2 regions of the Streptomyces shaanxiensis genome follow, and region 1 is predicted to be linked to the other one. Evidence: riboswitches for the same ligand, from Rfam matches in the RefSeq annotation. Region 1 holds a riboswitch; the other holds the start of a gene.
The links. A riboswitch is a leader RNA that binds a small molecule or an ion and turns the genes downstream of it on or off. The one in region 1 is predicted to bind S-adenosylmethionine.
Positions count from the first base shown of each region.

Region 2: it holds a riboswitch for S-adenosylmethionine, as region 1 does, so the genes downstream of both, thrC (threonine synthase) here and ABD932_RS09100 (aminotransferase class V-fold PLP-dependent enzyme) in region 1, are expected to answer to the same signal.

Region 1 covers NZ_BAAAZY010000006.1:510,465-519,951, forward strand. The annotation lists gene ABD932_RS09095 (glycerate kinase) at 1-1,013, shown strand, start outside; gene ABD932_RS09100 (aminotransferase class V-fold PLP-dependent enzyme) at 968-2,335, opposite strand; SAM riboswitch class IV at 2,481-2,597, opposite strand; gene trpD (anthranilate phosphoribosyltransferase) at 2,683-3,747, opposite strand; gene qcrB (cytochrome bc1 complex cytochrome b subunit) at 3,942-5,579, opposite strand; gene qcrA (cytochrome bc1 complex Rieske iron-sulfur subunit) at 5,576-6,625, opposite strand; gene qcrC (cytochrome bc1 complex diheme cytochrome c subunit) at 6,622-7,434, opposite strand; gene ctaE (aa3-type cytochrome oxidase subunit III) at 7,514-8,134, opposite strand; gene ABD932_RS09130 (response regulator) at 8,280-8,681, shown strand; gene ABD932_RS09135 (L,D-transpeptidase) at 8,781-9,487, opposite strand, start outside.
Region 2 covers NZ_BAAAZY010000005.1:233,327-242,813, reverse strand. The annotation lists gene ABD932_RS05980 (ROK family protein) at 1-458, opposite strand, end outside; gene ABD932_RS05975 (ABC transporter substrate-binding protein) at 558-1,868, shown strand; gene ABD932_RS05970 (DUF3263 domain-containing protein) at 1,906-2,154, shown strand; gene otsB (trehalose-phosphatase) at 2,313-3,146, shown strand; gene ABD932_RS05960 (alpha,alpha-trehalose-phosphate synthase (UDP-forming)) at 3,536-4,969, opposite strand; gene ABD932_RS05955 (glucosyl-3-phosphoglycerate synthase) at 5,065-6,009, opposite strand; SAM riboswitch class I at 6,169-6,327, shown strand; gene thrC (threonine synthase) at 6,346-7,629, shown strand; gene ABD932_RS05945 (MoaD/ThiS family protein) at 7,741-8,016, shown strand; gene ABD932_RS05940 (cold-shock protein) at 8,481-8,687, shown strand; gene groL (chaperonin GroEL) at 9,059-9,487, shown strand, end outside.

The DNA.
Region 1 (9,487 bases):
GCCTCGTCGCGCTGCCCGCCACGGGCCCGGTCGGCGAACGGATCGGTACGCACTTCGCCCTGCTGGGTTCCCAGGCCACGGCGGTCGTGGAGATGGCAGCCGTGGCCGGGCTGTCCCTCGTCCCACGCGCCCTGCGCGACCCGGGCGCCACGACGACGTACGGCGTCGGCGAACTGATCCGCGCCGCGCTCGACACGGGCGTACGGCGCGTCCTGATCGGCTGCGGTGATTCGGGTACGTCCGACGGGGGCGCCGGCGCGCTCCAGGCCCTCGGTGCCCGCCTGCTGGACGCGGACGGCCTCGAACTCCCGCATGGTGGCGGCGAGTTGACCCGCCTCGCCCGGATCGACCCGACCGGCCTGGACCCGAGGCTGCGCGACGTGGAGCTGCTCGTCGCCTGCAACCCGTACAACGTGCTGTGCGGCGAGCGCGGCGTGGCCCGCGTCTTCGGCCCGCAGAAGGGGGCGACGCCCGCGCAGGTCGAGCAGTTGTCGGCCGGCCTGCGGAACTGGGCGGACGTCCTCACCCGCGACCTGGGGGCCGTGGGCACCGACCTGCACCACGGCCCCGGCACCGGTGCGTCCGGCGGCCTGGGCGCGGGCCTCGCCGCACTGGGCGCCCGCCTCCTGCCCCGCTTCGAGGTGCTGCTCGACCACCTCGACCTGGACGCCCGCCTCGCCCGCGCCGACCTGGTCGTCACCGCCGAGGGCGCCCTGGACCACCAGACGCCCAGGGGCAAGGTCCCCGCCGAGGTGGCCCGCCGGGCCAAGCTGTACGGGCGCCCGGTGCTCGCGCTGGCGGGCACGCTGGGCGAGGGCGCGCGGGACGTGCCCGGCGTGGACGCGTTCAGCGGGATCCTGCCGGCGCCGATGGCCCTGGCGGAGGCCCTGGTGCGGGCCTCCGAACTCCTCACGGACGCCACCGAACGCGCCCTGCGGATGATCCTGCTGGGCGCCCGGCTACCGGCTCACGCGGAGGTGTCCGGCACGCAACGCCCGTCCTCCGTGCGGTAGTTCCACTGCGCGCCGTCCTGGACCAGCTCCTTCACGGCGCCCACGAACCGCTCGACGTGCTCGTCCGGCGTACCGGCCCCGAAGCTCACCCGGATCGCGTTGAGGGACTTCTCGCCGGGAGCGGCCTCCGGGGCGCCGCACTCGCCCTGGGTCTGCGGGTCGCTGCCCAGCAGCGTGCGGACCAGGGGGTGGGCGCAGAACAGGCCGTCCCGCACCCCGATGCCGTACTCGGCGGAGAGCGCGGCGGCGAAGTGGGAGCTGTTCCAGCCGTCGACGACGAAGGAGATGACGCCGACGCGCGGGGCGTCGTCACCGAAGAGGGAGAGGATCCGGACCTCGGGAACCTCGGCGAGCCCCGCCCGCACCTTCTCGATCAGGTACTGCTCGCGGGCGACCAGGTCGTCGAACCCGGCCTCGGTGAGGGCCTTGCAGGCGGAGGCGATGGAGTAGGCGCCGATGACGTTGGGCGACCCGGCCTCGTGCCGCGCGGCGCTCTCGTGCCACTCGACGTCCACTCCCCCGTCCTCGCGCCGGGAGACCTTGCGGCTGGCACCGCCGCCCGCCAGGTACGGCTCCGCCTCGCGCAGCCAGTCGGCGCGGCCGGCCAGGACGCCCGAGCCGAAGGGGGCGTACAGCTTGTGGCCGGAGAAGGCGACCCAGTCGACGTCGAGGTCCTGGACGCTCACCGGGTGGTGCGGGGCCAGCTGGGCGGCGTCGAGCACGATCCGGGCGCCGTGCGCGTGGGCGGCGGCGGCCAGCTCGCGGACCGGCCACAGCTCGCCGGTGACGTTCGAGGCGCCGGTGACGCAGACCAGGGCCGGGCCGTACGGGTCGCGGTCGGCGAGGGCGCGCTCCAGGGTCTCGACGGCCTGGCGGGGGGTGCGGGGCGCGTTGAGGTAGGTGACGCGGGCGTCGCGCCAGGGCAGCAGGGAGGCGTGGTGCTCGGTCTCGAAGACGAAGACCTGGCAGTCGGCCGGGAGCGCGGCGGCGAGGAGGTTGAGCGAGTCGGTGGTGGACCGGGTGAAGACGACCTGGTCGGTGTCCCGGCAGTCGAGGAACTCGGCGACCGTCCTGCGGGCGTTCTCGAACAGGTCGGTGGAGAGCTGGGAGAGGTACCCGGCGCCGCGGTGGACGCTGCCGTAGTACGGGGCATAGGCGGCGACGTCGTCCCAGACGCGCTGCAACGCCGGGGCGCTGGCGGCGTAGTCGAGCGCGGCGTAGGTGACCTCGCCGCCGGTGACGAGCGGGACGGTGACATCACGGCCCAGAACGGGCAGCGGGGAGCAAATGGTCTGGGCGGCGGCAGCGGTGGAGACAGACATGGCGAACTCCCGTGAGAGGCATGCGAGTTGAGTGGCATGCGGGAAAGAGAAAAGGGTGCGCGGAGGCGGGGCTCGGGCGGCCCTATCGCATTCGCTTGCTCACGGAAGACTCCCTCGAACGACCAGGACCCCTGGTTTCGAGAGGGGCCCGCGCTTGCCGTAGACCTCGCTGCCTACGGCCTGGTCTTCACCCGGGGCACCCCGCCACGGACGGAGGGTTGCCGGACAGTCGGCCGGGGCCTCATGACTGTCACTCATGACCTGGTCCAATATCCTGCCACACGATCATCAGCGCGCAAGGCGCAGTCCAGAATCCGGACTGCGCCTTGCGTCACATCACGTGGAACTCAGGCGTTGCTGGCCGCCACCCAACGCTCCAGCGTCCGCTTCGCCGCCCCGGAGTCGATCGACTCCGCCGCCCTCGCCATGCCGAGCCGGATCTGCTCGGTGAGCGGAGCGTCCGTCGGCTCCAACGCCACCAGCGCCGCGGCCGAGTTGAGCACCACGGCGTCCCGTACGGCCCCGGTCTCGCCCTCCAGCAGCCGTCGGGCGACCTCCGCGTTGTACGAGGCGTCCGCGCCCCGCAGCGCCTCCACCGGTACCAGCTCGATGCCGACGTCGCGCGGGTCGAAGCCCTCCTCGGTCACCTTGCCGTCGCGGACGACCCACACGCGCGAAGTGGCCGTCGTCGTCAGCTCGTCGAGACCGTCGTCGCCACGGAACACCAGCGCGGACGAGCCGCGCTCGGCCAGGACGCCGGCGATGAGGCCCGCCATCCGGGTGTCGAAGCAGCCGACGGCCGAGGAGGTGACGCGAGCCGGGTTGGTCAGCGGGCCGAGGAGGTTGAACGAGGTCGGGATCCCCAGGTCCCGCCGGACGCCGCCGACGAACCGCATCGAGGGGTGGAACTTGGCCGCGAAGCAGAAGGTGATCCCGGCCTCGTCCACCACCCGTGCCACGCCCTCCGGCGACAGGTCGAGGTTGATGCCGAGCTTCTCCAGCACGTCGGACGAGCCGCTCGCCGAGGACGACGCCCGGTTGCCGTGCTTGACGACCTTCGCGCCGGCGCCCGCGATCACGATGGCGGACATCGTCGAGATGTTGACCGTCTTGGCCCGGTCACCACCCGTGCCGACGATGTCGACGGCCGGGCCGGGAATGTCCAACGGCTGCGCGTGGGCGTACATCGCCTCGACGAGACCGTTGATCTCCTCGACCGTCTCGCCCTTGGCCCGCAGGGCCACCATGAAGCCGGCGATCTGGGCGTCCGACGCCTCGCCGCTCATGAAGCGGTCCATCGCCCAGGCCGTGTCGCCGGCGCTCAGGTCCTGTCCGCCGAGCAGGGCACTCAGCACCTCGGGCCAGGAACGGCCCGCCGCGGTGTCGCCTCCAGCGGGGGTCACAGCGCTCATAAGCCGCTCCTGGGTCAGTTGTGGTGTCCCGCACTACGGGACGCGGGTCTCAACGAGGTCCACCCTATCCAGCCGCAGGGCACGGCGAAGGGCCCCGTCCGAAGACCGGACGGGGCCCGCGCCCCGGCACGGCCGAGGGCCCCACCCGTACAACCGGATGGGGCCCTTGACCGTGGCGTGGCGAAACGCAGCGATCAGTGGTGGCCGTGGCCGCTCGTGATCTCCTTGTACTCGTCGACCGTCGGCTTGGGGATCTGACCGTCCTCGCCGAAGTACGACTTGCTGAGCTTGGCGCGGAGCTTCTCGGAGCCCTTCACCTTGCGCTCGACGCCGTTCTCGTCGACCTTCGGACCGATCTCGGCCGGCTGGTACTGCTCGTGCGCGGTGAGCGTGTACAGCGCGTCCTGGCTGAGCGGCTCGTGCACCTCGATGAACTCACCGTGCGGCAGGCGCTTGATGATGCCCGACTCGCGGCCGTGCAGCACCTTGTCCTTGTCCCGGCGCTGCAGGCCGAGGCAGATCCGCTTGGTGACGATGAACGCGATGACCGGTCCGGCGAAGAACCCGATCCGGACGAACCAGGTGACCGCGTTGATCGACAGGTGGAAGTGGGTGGCCCACAGGTCGTTGCCACCGCCGACCAGGCCGATCATGTACACCGTGATCCAGGCGACACCGAACGCGGTACGCGTCGGGGCGTTGCGCGGGCGGTCCAGGATGTGGTGCTCGCGCTTGTCGCCGGTGACCCAGGACTCGATGAACGGGTAGACCGCGATCGCACCCAGGACCAGACCGAAGAGCACCAGCGGGATGAACACACCCAGGACGAGCGTGTGACCCCAGAAGTTGACCTCCCAGCCCGGCATGTAGCGGACCAGACCCTCGGCGAAGCCCATGTACCAGTCGGGCTGGGCGCCCGTGGACACCTGGTCCGCACGGTAGGGACCCATGGCCCAGATCGGGTTGATCTGCGCGATCGCGGCGATGACCGCGATGACACCGAAGACCAGGAAGAAGAAGCCTCCGGCCTTGGCCATGTAGACCGGCAGCAGCGGCATGCCGACCACGTTCTTGTTGGTCTTTCCGGGGCCCGCGAACTGCGTGTGCTTGTGGTAGAAGACCAGGATCAGGTGGCCGACCACCAGGCCGAGCATGATGCCCGGCAGCAGCAGGATGTGGATCGAGTAGAAGCGGGCCACGAAGTCGGTGCCCGGGAACTCGCCGCCGAAGAGGAAGAACGAGATGTACGTGCCGACGATCGGCATGGACAGGATCGCGCCCTCGGTGAAGCGGACACCGGTGCCGGAGAGCAGGTCGTCCGGGAGCGAGTAGCCGGTGAAACCGGTGAACATGCCCAGGACGAACAGCAGGAAGCCGAACAGCCAGTTGATCTCACGCGGCTTGCGGAACGCGCCCGTGAAGAACACGCGCATCATGTGCACGAACATGCCGGCGAGGAAGATCAGCGCGGCCCAGTGGTGGATCTGCCGGATGAGCAGACCACCGCGCACGTCGAAGGAGATGTGCAGCGTGGAGCTGAACGCCTCCGACATGAGCTGTCCCTGGAGCGGGACGTAGGAGCCGTGGTACTCCACCTCGTTCATCGACGGGTGGAAGAACAGCGTCAGGTACACACCCGTGAGGATGATGATGATGAAGCTGTAGAGGCAGACCTCACCCAACATGAACGACCAGTGGTCGGGGAAGATCTTGCGCATGTTGGCCTTGGCCAGGGAGTAGATCCCCAGTCGGCCGTCGGCCCAGTCGGCGACGCGCTCGCCGGCCGGTGCCTTGTCGCGCGAGCGCGACTCGGTGGTGGACTCAGTGCTCATCCGCGCTCCCAGAATGCAGGACCGACGGGCTCTTCGAAGTCGCCGAGCGCCTCGAGGTAGCCCTCGTCGTTCACGCCGATGCGCAGCTGCGGCAGGGCGTGGCCGGCCGGGCCGAAGATCACTCGGGCACCGTCGGAGAGGTCGAAGGTGGACTGGTGGCAGGGGCAGAGCACATGGTGCGTCTGCTGTTCGTACAGGGAGATCGGGCAACCGACGTGGGTGCAGATCTTCGAGTACGCGACGATGCCCTCGTGCGACCACTCGAGCTCGCGCTTGTCCTTGATGTCGGCAGGCTGGAGCCGGACGATCATCAGGGCGGCCTTGGCGATCTCGTTCTGGAACTCGTGGTCGTGCTCCTCCAGGCCCTCCGGCTTGGCGAAGGTGAGGGAGCCGACCGCGACGTCCGAGGGACGCAGCGGCTCGTTGGTGTTCATGTTGACGAGCAGCTTGCCCTTGGACCACAGGGTGTGGCGCAGCTTGGTGCCGGGCAGCGGACCGAGGTCACGCAGCAGGACGACACCGGAGAGCGGGAACAGGGCCAGCGCGCCGAACATGGTGTTGCGGATCAGCTTGCGGCGACCCAGCGCGGACTCCTTGGCGCCCTGCCGGAAGTCGGCCATGACCTTGGCCTTGACCTCGGGCTCCGCCGCGATCGCGTGACGGTCGTCCGCGACCTCCTCGTCCGACATCAGGGTGCGGGCCCAGTGGACCGCGCCCGCGCCGATGCAGAACAGCGCCCCGCCGAGGGTCAGACCCAGCGCGAAGTTCAGCGCGTTGAGGTGACCGATCGGGAAGACGAAGATCGACTTGTCGTGCGGGATGGCGACGTACGAGGCGATGAAGCCGACGGTGGCCAGCATCGACACCGTGAACAGCAGGGCGACCGTGCGCTCGGACCGCTTGGCGGCCCGCTCGTCGATGTCCTGGATCCGGTGCTCGTGGGGCGGCAGGCCGGGGTCGGCGAAGGGGTTCTTCTCGTCCGCTACCGCGACGTGGGCGTCCTGCTCAGCGGGCAGGTTCTCTTCTGGAATGTCTTGGCTACTCATGACTTCTTGGCCTTTGCGGTCCGAGCGGCGACCCAGACGGCGACCGCGATCATTGCGCCGAGCCCGAAGATCCAGGAGAAGAGGCCTTCGGTGACCGGCCCGAGACCGCCCAGCTCCAGACCACCCGGGTTGACCGTCTCGTCGCTGTTGACCGCGTGCAGGTACGCGATGATGTCCTTCTTGTTCTGCTCCGACAGCGTGGTGTCGGGGAACGACGGCATGTTCTGCGGGCCCGTCTGCATGGCCTCGTAGATGTGCTTCGGGTCGACGCCCTCGAGGCTCGGCGCGAACTTGCCCTTGGTCAGAGCGCCGCCCTTGCCGGTGAAGTTGTGGCACTGGGCGCAGTTGTTGCGGAAGAGCTCGCCGCCCTTGGCGATGTCCGCGCCCTCGGGGCCGTACTGCTCCTCGGTCGGGACGTTCGGGCCGGCGCCCAGCGAGGCGATGTACGCCGCGAGCTGGTCGATCTCGGCCTGCGAGTAGATGTTCTTCTTCTTCGGGACCTGGGCGCCCTGGGAGGTGGCGGCAGGCATACGTCCCGTCGAGACCTGGAAGTCGACGGCGGCGGCGCCGACACCCACCAGGCTCGGACCGTCGGAGGTGCCCTGACCGCCGGTGCCGTGGCAGCTGGCGCAGCCGACGGCGTAGAGCTTCTTGCCCTCCTCGATGGTGAGGGACTGGGCGGTTTCCTCGGCCTGCGCCTTGTCCGCGGGCGCGAACACGGCGTACAGCCCCCCCGTGCACGCCAGCGCGAGGAGTAGGACGACGACCGCCGCCAGCGGATGGCGTCGTCGTGCGGAGAGCTTTTTCACGGATTACCCCGGTGTCAGGATCTTCTGCGTCGATGCTTCGGTAAGTGCGTTTGTTGAACGCGCGCGGGATCGGGCCCGGCTACTTGATCATGTAGATCGTGGCGAAGAGACCGATCCAGACGACATCGACGAAGTGCCAGTAGTAGGACACGACGATCGCGGCGGTCGCCTGCTCATGCGTGAACCTCCGGGCCGCGTACGTGCGGCCGAGGACCAGCAGGAAGGCGATGAGACCGCCCGTCACGTGCAGGCCGTGGAAGCCGGTGGTCAGGTAGAAGACCGAGCCGTACGGGTCGGACGAGAGCGAGAGGCCCTCGTGCTTGACCAGCTCGGTGTACTCGTACACCTGACCGCCGATGAAGATCGCACCCATGATGAAGGTGACGATGAACCAGCCCCGGAGCTTCTTCACGTCACCGCGCTCGGCGGCGAAGACGCCGAGCTGGCAGGTGAGGGAGGAGAGCACCAGGATCGTGGTGTTCGTCGCCGAGAACGGGAAGTTCAGGGCGTCGGCCTTCTCGTGCCAGAAGTCCGGACCGGTCACCGATCGCAGGGTGAAGTACATCGCGAAGAGGGCCGCGAAGAACATCAGCTCGGAACTCAACCAGATGATGGTTCCGACGCTGGTGAGGTTCGGTCGGTTGACCGACGGGTGCGCGTGACCCTTGTCTACTGTCGTTGCTGTCGCCACGACCGACATTATGTCGGTCGCTTATCCCGCCCTCACTCCGGGGGGTGCCGTTCGGAGTGTCTTCCCCGTTCATACCGGTGTTGACGTGGTGTTCAAGGGAGTAGCATCCGGCCCAACGGGCCTGTCCTTACGACGCAGACGTCACGGAGGAACAATGCAGCCGACCGCCACGGTGCTGGTCTACAGCGACGACTCCAACACCCGCGAGCAGGTGCGGCTCGCCACCGGGCGCAGGCCCGCACCGGACGTTCCCGTGGTGCGGTTCGTGGAGTGCGCGACGCCGGCCGCGGTGCTGCGCGAGCTGGACAAGGGGGACATCGACGTCTGTGTGCTGGACGGCGAGGCCGTGCCCATGGGGGGCATGGGGGTGTGCCGGCAGATCAAGGACGAGGTGTTCAACTGCCCGCCGGTGCTGTTGCTCATCGGGCGGCCGCAGGATGCGTGGCTGGCCACGTGGAGCCGTGCTGAGGCGGCGGTGACGTTGCCTGTGGAGCCGGTGGAGTTCGCGGGGGCGTTGGCTTCTCTGTTGCGGACGAAGCGGCTTCAGAGCGCCTGAGAGCTCGGGAGCTTGAGGTTCGCGGGCGACTGCGGGTCCGGTTGTGGCTGGTCGCGCAGTTCCCCGCGCCCCTGAAGGGGCGCTGCCCCTGAGGTCGCTTCAAATGCTCTGTGGCCTCAGTCTTGCCTTCTCCGACGGGCTCGGGCCCTCTGGTGTGCCGGCTACCAGCGCGCTGCCGTTGCGCCAGTTCTGCCACGGCAGGTTCCAGTCGCCGAAGCCGTTGCCGAACGGTTCCATCGTGTTGCCGTACGAGTTGATGACCTTCACGATGTCGCCCTCGCGTATGTTGTCGAAGAACCACGAGGCGTTGGCGGTGCTCATGCCGGTGCAGCCGTGGCTGACGTTGGCGTAGCCCTGGGAGCCGACCGACCAGGGGGCCGCGTGGACGTACTCGCCGCTCCAGGTCACGCGGGTGGCGTAGTAGACGGGTAGGTCGTACGACTCCGAGGAGCCCGCCGCTATGCCTATGCTCGTGCCGCGCATGCGTACGAAGTACTCCTTGGCCAGTACGACCTTGACGCCGTTGCGGGTCTCGAAGCCGGGCTTGCCGGTGGTGACCGGTATCGACCTGACCTCCTCGCCGTTCCGGTAGAGCGTCAGCTGGTGGGACGCGGCGTCCGTGACGGCTATGACCTGGTCGCCGATGGTTATTCGCAGCGGCTTGACCTTGCCGCCCCACAGGCGTTCGCCGATCTTCACGCCGTCGAGGTTGCTGCGGGCCCGGATCGTGGCGCCGGTGGGCCAGTACTCCTTGGGGCGGTAGTGGAGTTCCTTGTCGTCCACCCAGTGCCAGGTGCCCTCCACGG
Region 2 (9,487 bases), on a different contig from region 1:
ACCCGGCCGTCGATGCCGATGGCGCCGGCGATGCCGGTGCCGAGGGGTATGAAGAGGAAGCGGTCGGCGCCCCGGCCCGCGCCGATCCGGCCCTCGGCGAGGCCGCCGGTGCGCACGTCGTGGCCGAGGGCGGCGGGGGTGCCGCCGAGCCGTTCGGTGAGCATTTGCCGCAGGGGCACGTCCCGCCAGCCGAGGTTGGCCGCGTAGGCGGCGATGCCGTGCTCCTCGTCGACGATGCCGGGGACGGCGACGCCGACGGCGGCCGCGGGCTCGCCGAAGTGCTGCTCGCCGTACGCGCGCAGCTCGGCGGCGAAGTCGAGGATGCCCTCGACGACCGCGTCCGGTCCGCGCTCGCGGCCGGTCGGGCGGCGGGCCTGGTGGAGCAGCTCGCCGCCGGCTCCCGCCAGGGCGGCCTTCATCCCGGTGCCGCCCACATCGAGGGCGATGACATGTCTCACGGGGGACAGTGTGTCTTGCACACCCGCGAGAGGTCTAGTCCACTTACGTGGTGTAGACCTTATGGGGGCAATATGTATGACGTTTCGAAAGTTTCGAACATGGGTGTGGGGCAGGTTTGCGTGCAGCGGCGTAGGCGTACGGGACGTACGGGACGTACCGGAACGATCGCGGTGGTGACCGCGCTGGGGCTGACGGCGGTTCTGGGCGGCTGCGGGCTGACCGGGGGTTCGGACGAGGTGACGCTGAAGCTGGTCGCCGCGGACTACGGGGACAGCGCGGCGAACAGTTCCCAGAAGTACTGGGACAAGCTCGCCAAGGCGTACGAGGCCGAGCACCCGGGGGTGTCGATCGACGTCACCGTGTACTCCTGGAACGACGTCGACGCCAAGGTCAAGGCGATGGTCGCCGCCGGGGACGCGCCGGACCTGGCGCAGATCGGCGCGTACGCCGACTACGCCGCGAAGGACCTCCTGTACGAGGTCGACGAGCTGCTCTCCATCCCCGTCCAGGCCGACTTCGTCTCGCAGCTCGCGGACGCCGGGCAGGTGAACGGCGTGCAGTACGGCATACCCTTCGCCTCCTCCACCCGGCTGCTCTTCTACAACAAGACGCTCTTCGAGAAGGCCGGCCTCACCCCGCCGACCACCTGGAAGGAACTGGCCGCCGACGCCGAGGCGCTCAAGGCGGAGGGCGTGAAGTACCCGTACGCGCTGCCGCTCGGTCCCGAGGAGGCGCAGGCCGAGACGATGCAGTGGCTGCTGAGCGGCGGGGGCGGCTACACCGACACCAACCTCGGCACGTACAGCATCGACTCCACGGAGAACGTCGCCACCTTCGACTGGCTCAAGAACGACCTGGTCGGCAAGGGGCTCACCGGGCCGGTTGCGCCCGGCGAGCTCAACCGGGCGGACGCGTTCTCCGCCTTCGCGGCCGGGGACGTCGGCATGCTCAACGGCCACCCCTCGCTGATGCACATGGCGGAGAAGAAGGGCGTGAAGTTCGGCATGGTGCCGATGCCCGGCGCCGAGGGGCCCACCAAGATCTCCATGGGCGTGGCCGACTGGATGATGGCCTTCAAGCAGAACGGGCACGCCGAGCAGGTGGGCGAGTTCCTCGACTTCGTCTACGACAAGGACAACGTCCTGGACTTCTCCCGTGAGTACGACCTGCTTCCCGTCACGAACTCCGCGTCCAGGGTGATGACCGCGGCCAAGCAGGACGCCGACCTCAAGCCCTTCCTCGAGCAACTCCCGCTCTCCGAGCTCTACCCCGTCGGCCGGACCTCCTGGGCGGCCGTCAGCGCGGACGTCAAGCGACGGATCGGCAGCACGGTCGCGTCCGGCGGCAGCCCGTCGGCGATCCTGGGGCAGCTGCAGTCGACGGCGACGCGGGCGGAGAGTGCGGAGTAGTCGCCGGTTGTCGGTGGCGGAGGCTACGGTGCGACACATGGACCAGGACCAGCCCGAGGCCGCCGCCCTCGCCGACCGCGAGCAGGCCATCCTCGCCCTGGAACGCCGGGGTTTTCCGGGCCCCGGCGCCAAGGAGCGGGCGATACGCGAGGAACTGGGCCTGGCCCCCGTCCGCTACTTCCAGCTCCTGAACGCCCTGCTGGACGACCCACGGGCCCTGGCCCACGACCCGGTGACGGTGAACCGCCTGCGGCGGGTACGGGAGGCGCGGCGGGCGGAGCGGTGAGGGAGACGAAGGGGACGAGGGGGGACGAGGAAGGGGTACGTCCGGCGCTCCCTGGATAGGGTCGCCGTATGGGCAGTCACAAGGACCTGACCGACTCGGACCCATCCACCTCGGACGCATCCACCTCGGACTCGACCACTTCGGACTGGACGAACTCCATGGACCCCCTGCCGACACCCTCGACCCAGCCGGGGCGCGACGCCCTGGCCGCCCTCCTCGCCCGCCCCGCGCGGGCGCTGATCGCGCTCGACTTCGACGGGACGCTCGCGCCGATCGTCGCGGACCCCGAGCAGGCCCGGGCCCACCCCGACGCCCTGCCGGCGCTCGCCGCGCTGGCCCCGAAGGTGGCCGCCGTCGCGGTGATCACCGGGCGTCCGGCCGACGTCGCCGTGCGGTACGGCGGTTTCGCCGGGGTCCCGGGGCTGGAGCACCTCGTCGTGCTCGGGCACTACGGTGCCGAGCGCTGGGACGCCGTCAGCGGTGAGGTCACCGCACCCGACCCCCACCCCGGCGTCGAGGCCGTCCGCGCCGAACTGCCGGGCCTCCTCGAGGGGAGCGATGCCGGGCAGGGCACCTGGATCGAGGACAAGGGACACGCTCTCGCCGTCCACACACGCCGCGCGGCCGACCCGCAGGGCACCTTCGACGCCCTCCGCGAACCCCTCACCGACCTCGCCACCCGCAACGGCCTCATCGTCGAACCGGGCCGCATGGTCCTCGAACTCCGCCCACCCGGCATGGACAAGGGCGTGGCCCTGAGCGAGTACGTCCGCGAACTCGGCGCCGAGTCCGTCCTCTACGCCGGCGACGACCTCGGCGACCTCCCCGCCTACACCGCCATCGACAAACTCCGCTCCGACGGCACCCCCGGCCTCCTGGTCTGCAGCGGCAGCGAGGAGGTCACCGAGCTGTCGGAGAGGGCGGACATCGTGGTCGACGGCCCGGAGGGGGTCGTACGACTGCTGCAGACGCTGGCGAACCGGACGACCTGACCCGCGCTGCATGGAGGCCGCCGCCTCAGCCCACCTGATCGGCCTCAGCCGGGCTGACTGGTCTCGGCCCGGGGGACCGGGGCTCGGGCGGCCGGCTCGGCCGGGGCGAGCGGCCTCACGACGCTCGCCCGCGCTTGCGGGGTGCCGCCTGCGCCCACCCGTGCCGCCCCAGCGGCACGACTGCCCGCAGGCTGGGTGGGTCTCAGACAGGCCGACCGGTCTCGAGCGCCGGACTCGGCTCAGCCGGGCTGACCAGCCTCACAGGAGCTGACCGGTCTCGGACGGCGCCCCCCCTCAGCCGGGCCAGCCGGTCTGAGGCGGGCCGACCCGAGCTCAGGCGAGCTGCCTGGTCTCAGCCGGGCCGCCCGGTCTAAGCCGAGCCGTCCGGCTCAGCCCGGCTCACCCGCCGTTCCCTCCTCCAGCGCGGACAACTGCTCCAAGAACCACTGGGCCGGCGGCAGCGCGGTCGCGGAGGCGGCGAGGCGTTTTGAGCGTTCCGCTCGTTCCTCCGGGCCCATGGACAACGCCTCGTGCAGTGCTTGTGCCGTGCCGATGACGTCGTACGGGTTCACGGCCAGCGCGTCCTCGCCCAGTTCTTCGAAGGCGCCCGCTTCGCGCGACAGCACCAGCACGCATCCCTCGTCGGAGACGACCGGCACCTCCTTGGCGACGAGGTTCATGCCGTCCCGGATGGGGTTGACCAGGGCCACGTCGGCCAGCCGGTAGGCCGCAAGGGAGCGGGCGAAGTCGTCCTTGACGTGGAGGAGCACCGGGGTCCAAGTCGGGGTCCCGTAGCCGGAGTTGATCTCCTCCGCCAGCCGCTGGACCTCGGCCGTGTAGTCCCGGTACACCGCCAGGTCCTGCCGCGAGGGGTACGCGAACGCCACGTGCACCACCCGCTCGCGCCACTCGGGGTGGTCGTCGAGCAGCTGCCGGTACGCGAGCAGGCCCCGCACGATGTTCTTGGACAGCTCTGTCCGGTCGACCCGCACGATCGTCCTGCGGGCGCTGCCGTCCGGGGCCGTGCCGATCTCGTCCCGCAGCGCCGCGGTCCGTTCGGCCACGTCGGGCTGATGCGAACGCGCCCGCAGGAAGTCCGCGTCCGCCCCCAGACCGTGCACCCCGACCCGCGTGTTGCCGAGCCCGCCGGTGAACTGGGCGCAGCACGCCTCGAACGCGTCCGCCCACCGCCGCGTGAGGAACCCCAGCCGGTCCGCGCCGAGCATCCCGCGCAGCACCTGCCCGGCGATGTCGTCCGGCAGCATCCGGAAGTACTCCGGCGGCGCCCACGGCGTGTGCGAGAAGTGGCCGATACGGAGGTCGGGGCGCAGCTCGCGGAGCATCCCGGGCACCAGCGTCAGGTGGTAGTCCTGGACCAGGACCGCCGCCCCCGGCGCCGCCCGCCCGGCCAGCGCCTCGGCGAAGGCACGGTTGTACGTCTCGTACGACGCCCACTGGCGCCGGAACTCCGCGTCGAAGACCGGCTCCAGCGGCGTCTGGTAGAGCATGTGGTGGACGAACCACAGGACCGAGTTCGCGATGCCGTTGTACGCGTCCGAGTGCACGTCGGCCGGGATGTCCAGCATCAGCACGCCGTCCTCGCCGACCCCGCGCCGCACCGCCTCGCGGTCCCCGTCGGTCAGCGCCGAGCACACCCACAGGGCGCCCGCGTCCGGCCCGATCGCCGACAGCCCGGAGACGACTCCGCCGCCGCCCCGCTTGGAGTGCAGCGAGCCGTCCTCGCGCACCTCGTAGGAGACCGGCCCGCGGTTCGACGCGACCAGCACCCTGGCCGCACCCTGCGCATCCTGCGTGGTAGCCATACGCCTCAACCTAGCCCGGCCCGGAAACGCTCAAACGTGCGGTTCCGCTCAGTGGACGGCTCTTGTACGCCCTGTATACGGCCGGTTTCCGGCGTTTACGCGACCTTCCGCGTCGCATACTCGGCGATCTCCACCATCGGCGGCCGCTCCTCGGTGTCCACGGAGTACGTACGCGGCTCGAACCCGTCCTCGCCCCGCTCGAACTGGGTGAGCGACGGCCGGATCAGATGCCCGCGGGCCAGCCGCAGCTGGGCCGTGCGGTAGATCGCGGCGGACATCCGGCCGAGCGCCTGCCCGTCCTGGTGCCGGTGCTTGCGCACCCCCACGTCCACCTGGGCCAGCGCGTCCAGACCCACCAGGTGCAGGGCGTCGATCAGCATGCCCAGCTCGACTCCGTATCCGACGGGGAACGGGAGCTGTTCCAGCAGGCTGCGGCGGGCCGCGTACTCGCCGCCCAGCGGCTGCACGAAACCGGCCAGCTGCGGCCAGTGCATGTTCAGCAGCGGGCGTGCCATGAGTTCGGTGACCCGGCCGCCCTGCCCGGCGGCGCCGCGCAGCGGACGGTCGTACATGCCCTTGACCAGGTCGACCTCGGGGTTGGTGAGCAGCGGGCCGACGATGCCGGAGACGAAGTCGGAGGAGAACTCCTTCAGGTCGGCGTCGATGAAACAGACGATGTCCCCGCTCGTGACGAGCAGGGAGCGCCACAGGACCTCACCCTTTCCGGGCACGGCCGGGACGCGCGGCAGGATCTCGTCCCGGTGCACCACGGTCGCGCCCGCGGCGGCGGCCACCTCGGAGGTGCGGTCGGTGGATCCCGAGTCGACGACGACGATCTCGTCGACCAGCGGGACCTGTTGCATGAGGTCGTGACGGATGATCGCGACGATGTCGCCGACCGTCTCCTCCTCGTTGAGCGCGGGCAGCACGACGGAGACCGACTGACCCGTACGCTGCTTGGCGGCCAGGATCTGATGGAGTGGACGATCGGTCACGGACCAGGAGCGGGTGCTCAGCCAGCGCTCGGCTTCTTCCAGCACAGTCTGTTGCTCCTCACTGTCGTGATCACAGCAGGTAATCGTGTGATCCATCTCGCGGTTCGGACGACTATCTCAACTGTCCTGGCCTTCGGTTACAGTCTTGAACAACGCGGATGACCATCGCATGTCCGGGGTCAACCGTTGTTAACAACCGCATACAGCTCATCCAGAGGGGCAGAGGGAAACGGCCCGATGAAGCCCCGGCAACCCTCCAGTCGGCTCTCGTAACGATCACTGTCGATCGTCTCCGCGAGGCTCCCGGCTTGGGAAGGTGCCAAATCCGTCTCACGGCGAGATGCGTCGTGAGGAAGATGAGGAGAAAGGGCCTCGCCTCACATGGCTGTGCAGACTGTTGCAAGCACCACCGATTCCACCGTAGACCTCGGTCCCGCCGCGGCGCTGTCCTGCCGCGAGTGCGGCCACCGGGTGCCCCTCGGACCGGTCTTCGCGTGCGAGGAATGTTTCGGCCCGCTGGAGATCGCTTACGACTTCTCGGCGTACGACACCGAGGAGCTCCGCAAGCAGATCGAAGCGGGTCCCGCGAACATCTGGCGCTACGCGCCCCTGCTGCCCGTCCCCGCCGACGTGGCCACCAAGCCGAACATCAACCCCGGCTGGACCCAGCTCGTCAAGGCCGACAACCTCGCCCGCGAGCTCGGTGTGACCGGCGGTTTGTATGTGAAGGACGACTCCGGTAACCCGACGCACTCCTTCAAGGACCGCGTCGTCGCCCAGGCCCTGGAGGCCGCCCGCGCCTTCGGCTTCACCACCCTCTCCTGCTCCTCCACCGGCAACCTGGCCGGCGCGGTGGGCGCCGCGGCGGCCCGCGCGGGCTTCCGTTCCTGCGTGTTCATCCCGCACGACCTGGAGCAGGGCAAGGTCGTCATGGCCGCCGTCTACGGCGGCGAGCTCGTCGGCATCGAGGGCAACTACGACGACGTGAACCGTTTCTGCTCCGAGTTGATCGGCGACCCGGCCGGCGAGGGCTGGGGCTTCGTCAACGTCAACCTGCGGCCGTACTACGCCGAGGGCTCCAAGACCCTGGCGTACGAGATCTGCGAGCAGCTCGGCTGGCAGCTCCCGGACCAGCTCGTCGTCCCGATCGCGTCCGGTTCGCAGCTCACGAAGATCGACAAGGGTCTGCAGGAGCTGATCAAGCTCGGGCTCGTCGAGGACAAGCCGTACAAGATCTTCGGCGCGCAGGCCGAGGGCTGCTCGCCGGTGTCGACGGCGTACAAGGCGGGGCACGACGTGGTCCGCCCGCAGAAGCCGAACACCATCGCCAAGTCGCTGGCGATCGGCAACCCGGCCGACGGTCCGTACGTCCTGGACATCGCGCGGCGTACGGGCGGTGCGGTGGAGGATGTGACGGACGAGCAGGTCGTCGACGCGATCAAGATCCTCGCCCGGACCGAGGGCATCTTCGCCGAGACGGCGGGCGGCGTCACGGTGGGCGTCACGAAGAAGCTGATCGAGAACGGCGTGCTCGACCCGACGCTGACGACGGTTGTGCTGAACACTGGCGACGGGCTCAAGACCCTTGACGCGGTTGCCGGAACTGGGCTGACTGCGACCATTCGTCCCAACCTGGACTCGTTCCGCGAGGCCGGACTCGCATAGTCGTTGCGTCTGCGGGCCGGTGGGGGCTGGTCGCGCCCACGCGGCGGTAGCCGCACATTGAACACAGCCCCGCGCCCCTGGGCCCGTTTACCCGACCGGAGGTCACACCGCATGAGCGTCAACGTCCGCATCCCCACCATCCTGCGCACCTACACGGGTGGCCAGGCCGAGGTCGCCGCCGAGGGGGCGACCCTCGCCGAGGTCATCGCGGACCTGGAGAAGAACCACACGGGTATCGCCGCCCGCGTCCTCGACGACCAGGGCAAGCTGCGTCGGTTCGTCAACGTGTACGTCAATGACGACGACGTCCGTTTCGAGCAGGGGCTGGAGACGGCCACCCCGGACGGTGCCGGCGTTTCCATCATCCCGGCCGTCGCCGGCGGCTGACGGCGGGTGACCGAATGACCGAACATTACCATCGGTAACACCGGTCACTAAGAGTTCATCGAATTGCCCCCTCCGTGAGAGAAGCGGAGGGGGCAATTCTGTGTGGTTGAGCGAGGTACAGTTGGGGAACATGCCGCCGTTCCACAGGTCGGCAGCCCTTGATTGGCCTTTGATTTTCTGCCGTAAGCCCGACAAGAAGTAGCCAAAGTGTGCGGGTTTTTTGCGGCTTTTGTTCCCTTTGTCGGGTCCGACTTGACCTGAAGTCAGGGTAATTGTCCCCACATTCCCGACCGGTCGTGCCCGGATTTCTCGTCCGATTGACCTGTTGCAGACGGCAGTTGGGCAGATACATTCAGCCGCGGTCGACGCGTTCCGGCGCACGCCCCCGACCGATGGGGGGTGAGGTCTGACCCGGATCCGCGAAGTGTGGATCTGTGCAAGGGCCAGTAATAGGGGAGTTAGGCATGGCTCAGGGCACCGTCAAGTGGTTCAACGCGGAGAAGGGGTACGGCTTCATCGCGGTCGACGGTGGTGCGGATGTTTTCGTCCACTACAGCGCGATCCAGATGGACGGTTACCGCACCCTGGAGGAAGGTCAGCGGGTCGATTTCGAGATCTCGCAGGGCCAGAAGGGGCCGCAGGCGGACATGGTTCGTCTGGCGACCGGCTGAAGCACGCGTCGACTAACTGCAGCGACGTTCTTCGAAGGGCCCGCACCTCCCGGGGTGCGGGCCCTTCGCCATGCCCCGGGCCGTGCGCCAAGCCATGCCCAGGCCATGCCCGGTCGTGCCCAGGCCGTGCCCGGCCCTTGTTCGCGCCGGGCAGAGCGCCCCGCCCGATACCCGAGAGCCGCTTGCACTCGCCTACCCCGAGTGCTAATCATTGGCGTTAGCACTCTGAAGGTGAGAGTGACAAAGAAGGACCGGGTCGGTGAGGCCCGCAGGCCGGGTGGGGCAAGGAACCACGAGGCAGGCGAGCCGTCCGTCGCGGGCGCGGGCGCGGTCCGAAGGAATCACCCCCAGTCCTGGAGGGACCACTTCACATGGCCAAGATCATCGCGTTCGACGAGGAGGCGCGGCGCGGCCTCGAGCGCGGCATGAACCAGCTCGCGGACGCCGTGAAGGTGACGCTCGGCCCCAAGGGCCGCAACGTCGTCCTCGAGAAGAAGTGGGGCGCCCCCACGATCACCAACGATGGTGTCTCCATCGCCAAGGAGATCGAGCTCGAGGACCCGTACGAGAAGATCGGCGCCGAGCTGGTCAAGGAAGTCGCCAAGAAGACGGACGACGTCGCCGGTGACGGTACGACCACCGCGACCGTTCTCGCCCAGGCCCTGGTCAAGGAAGGCCTGCGCAACGTAGCCGCCGGCGCCAACCCGATGGCCCTCAAGCGCGGTATCGAGAAGGCCGTCGAGGCCGTCTCCGCCGCCCTGCTTGAGCAGGCCAAGGACGTCGAGACCAAGGAGCAGATC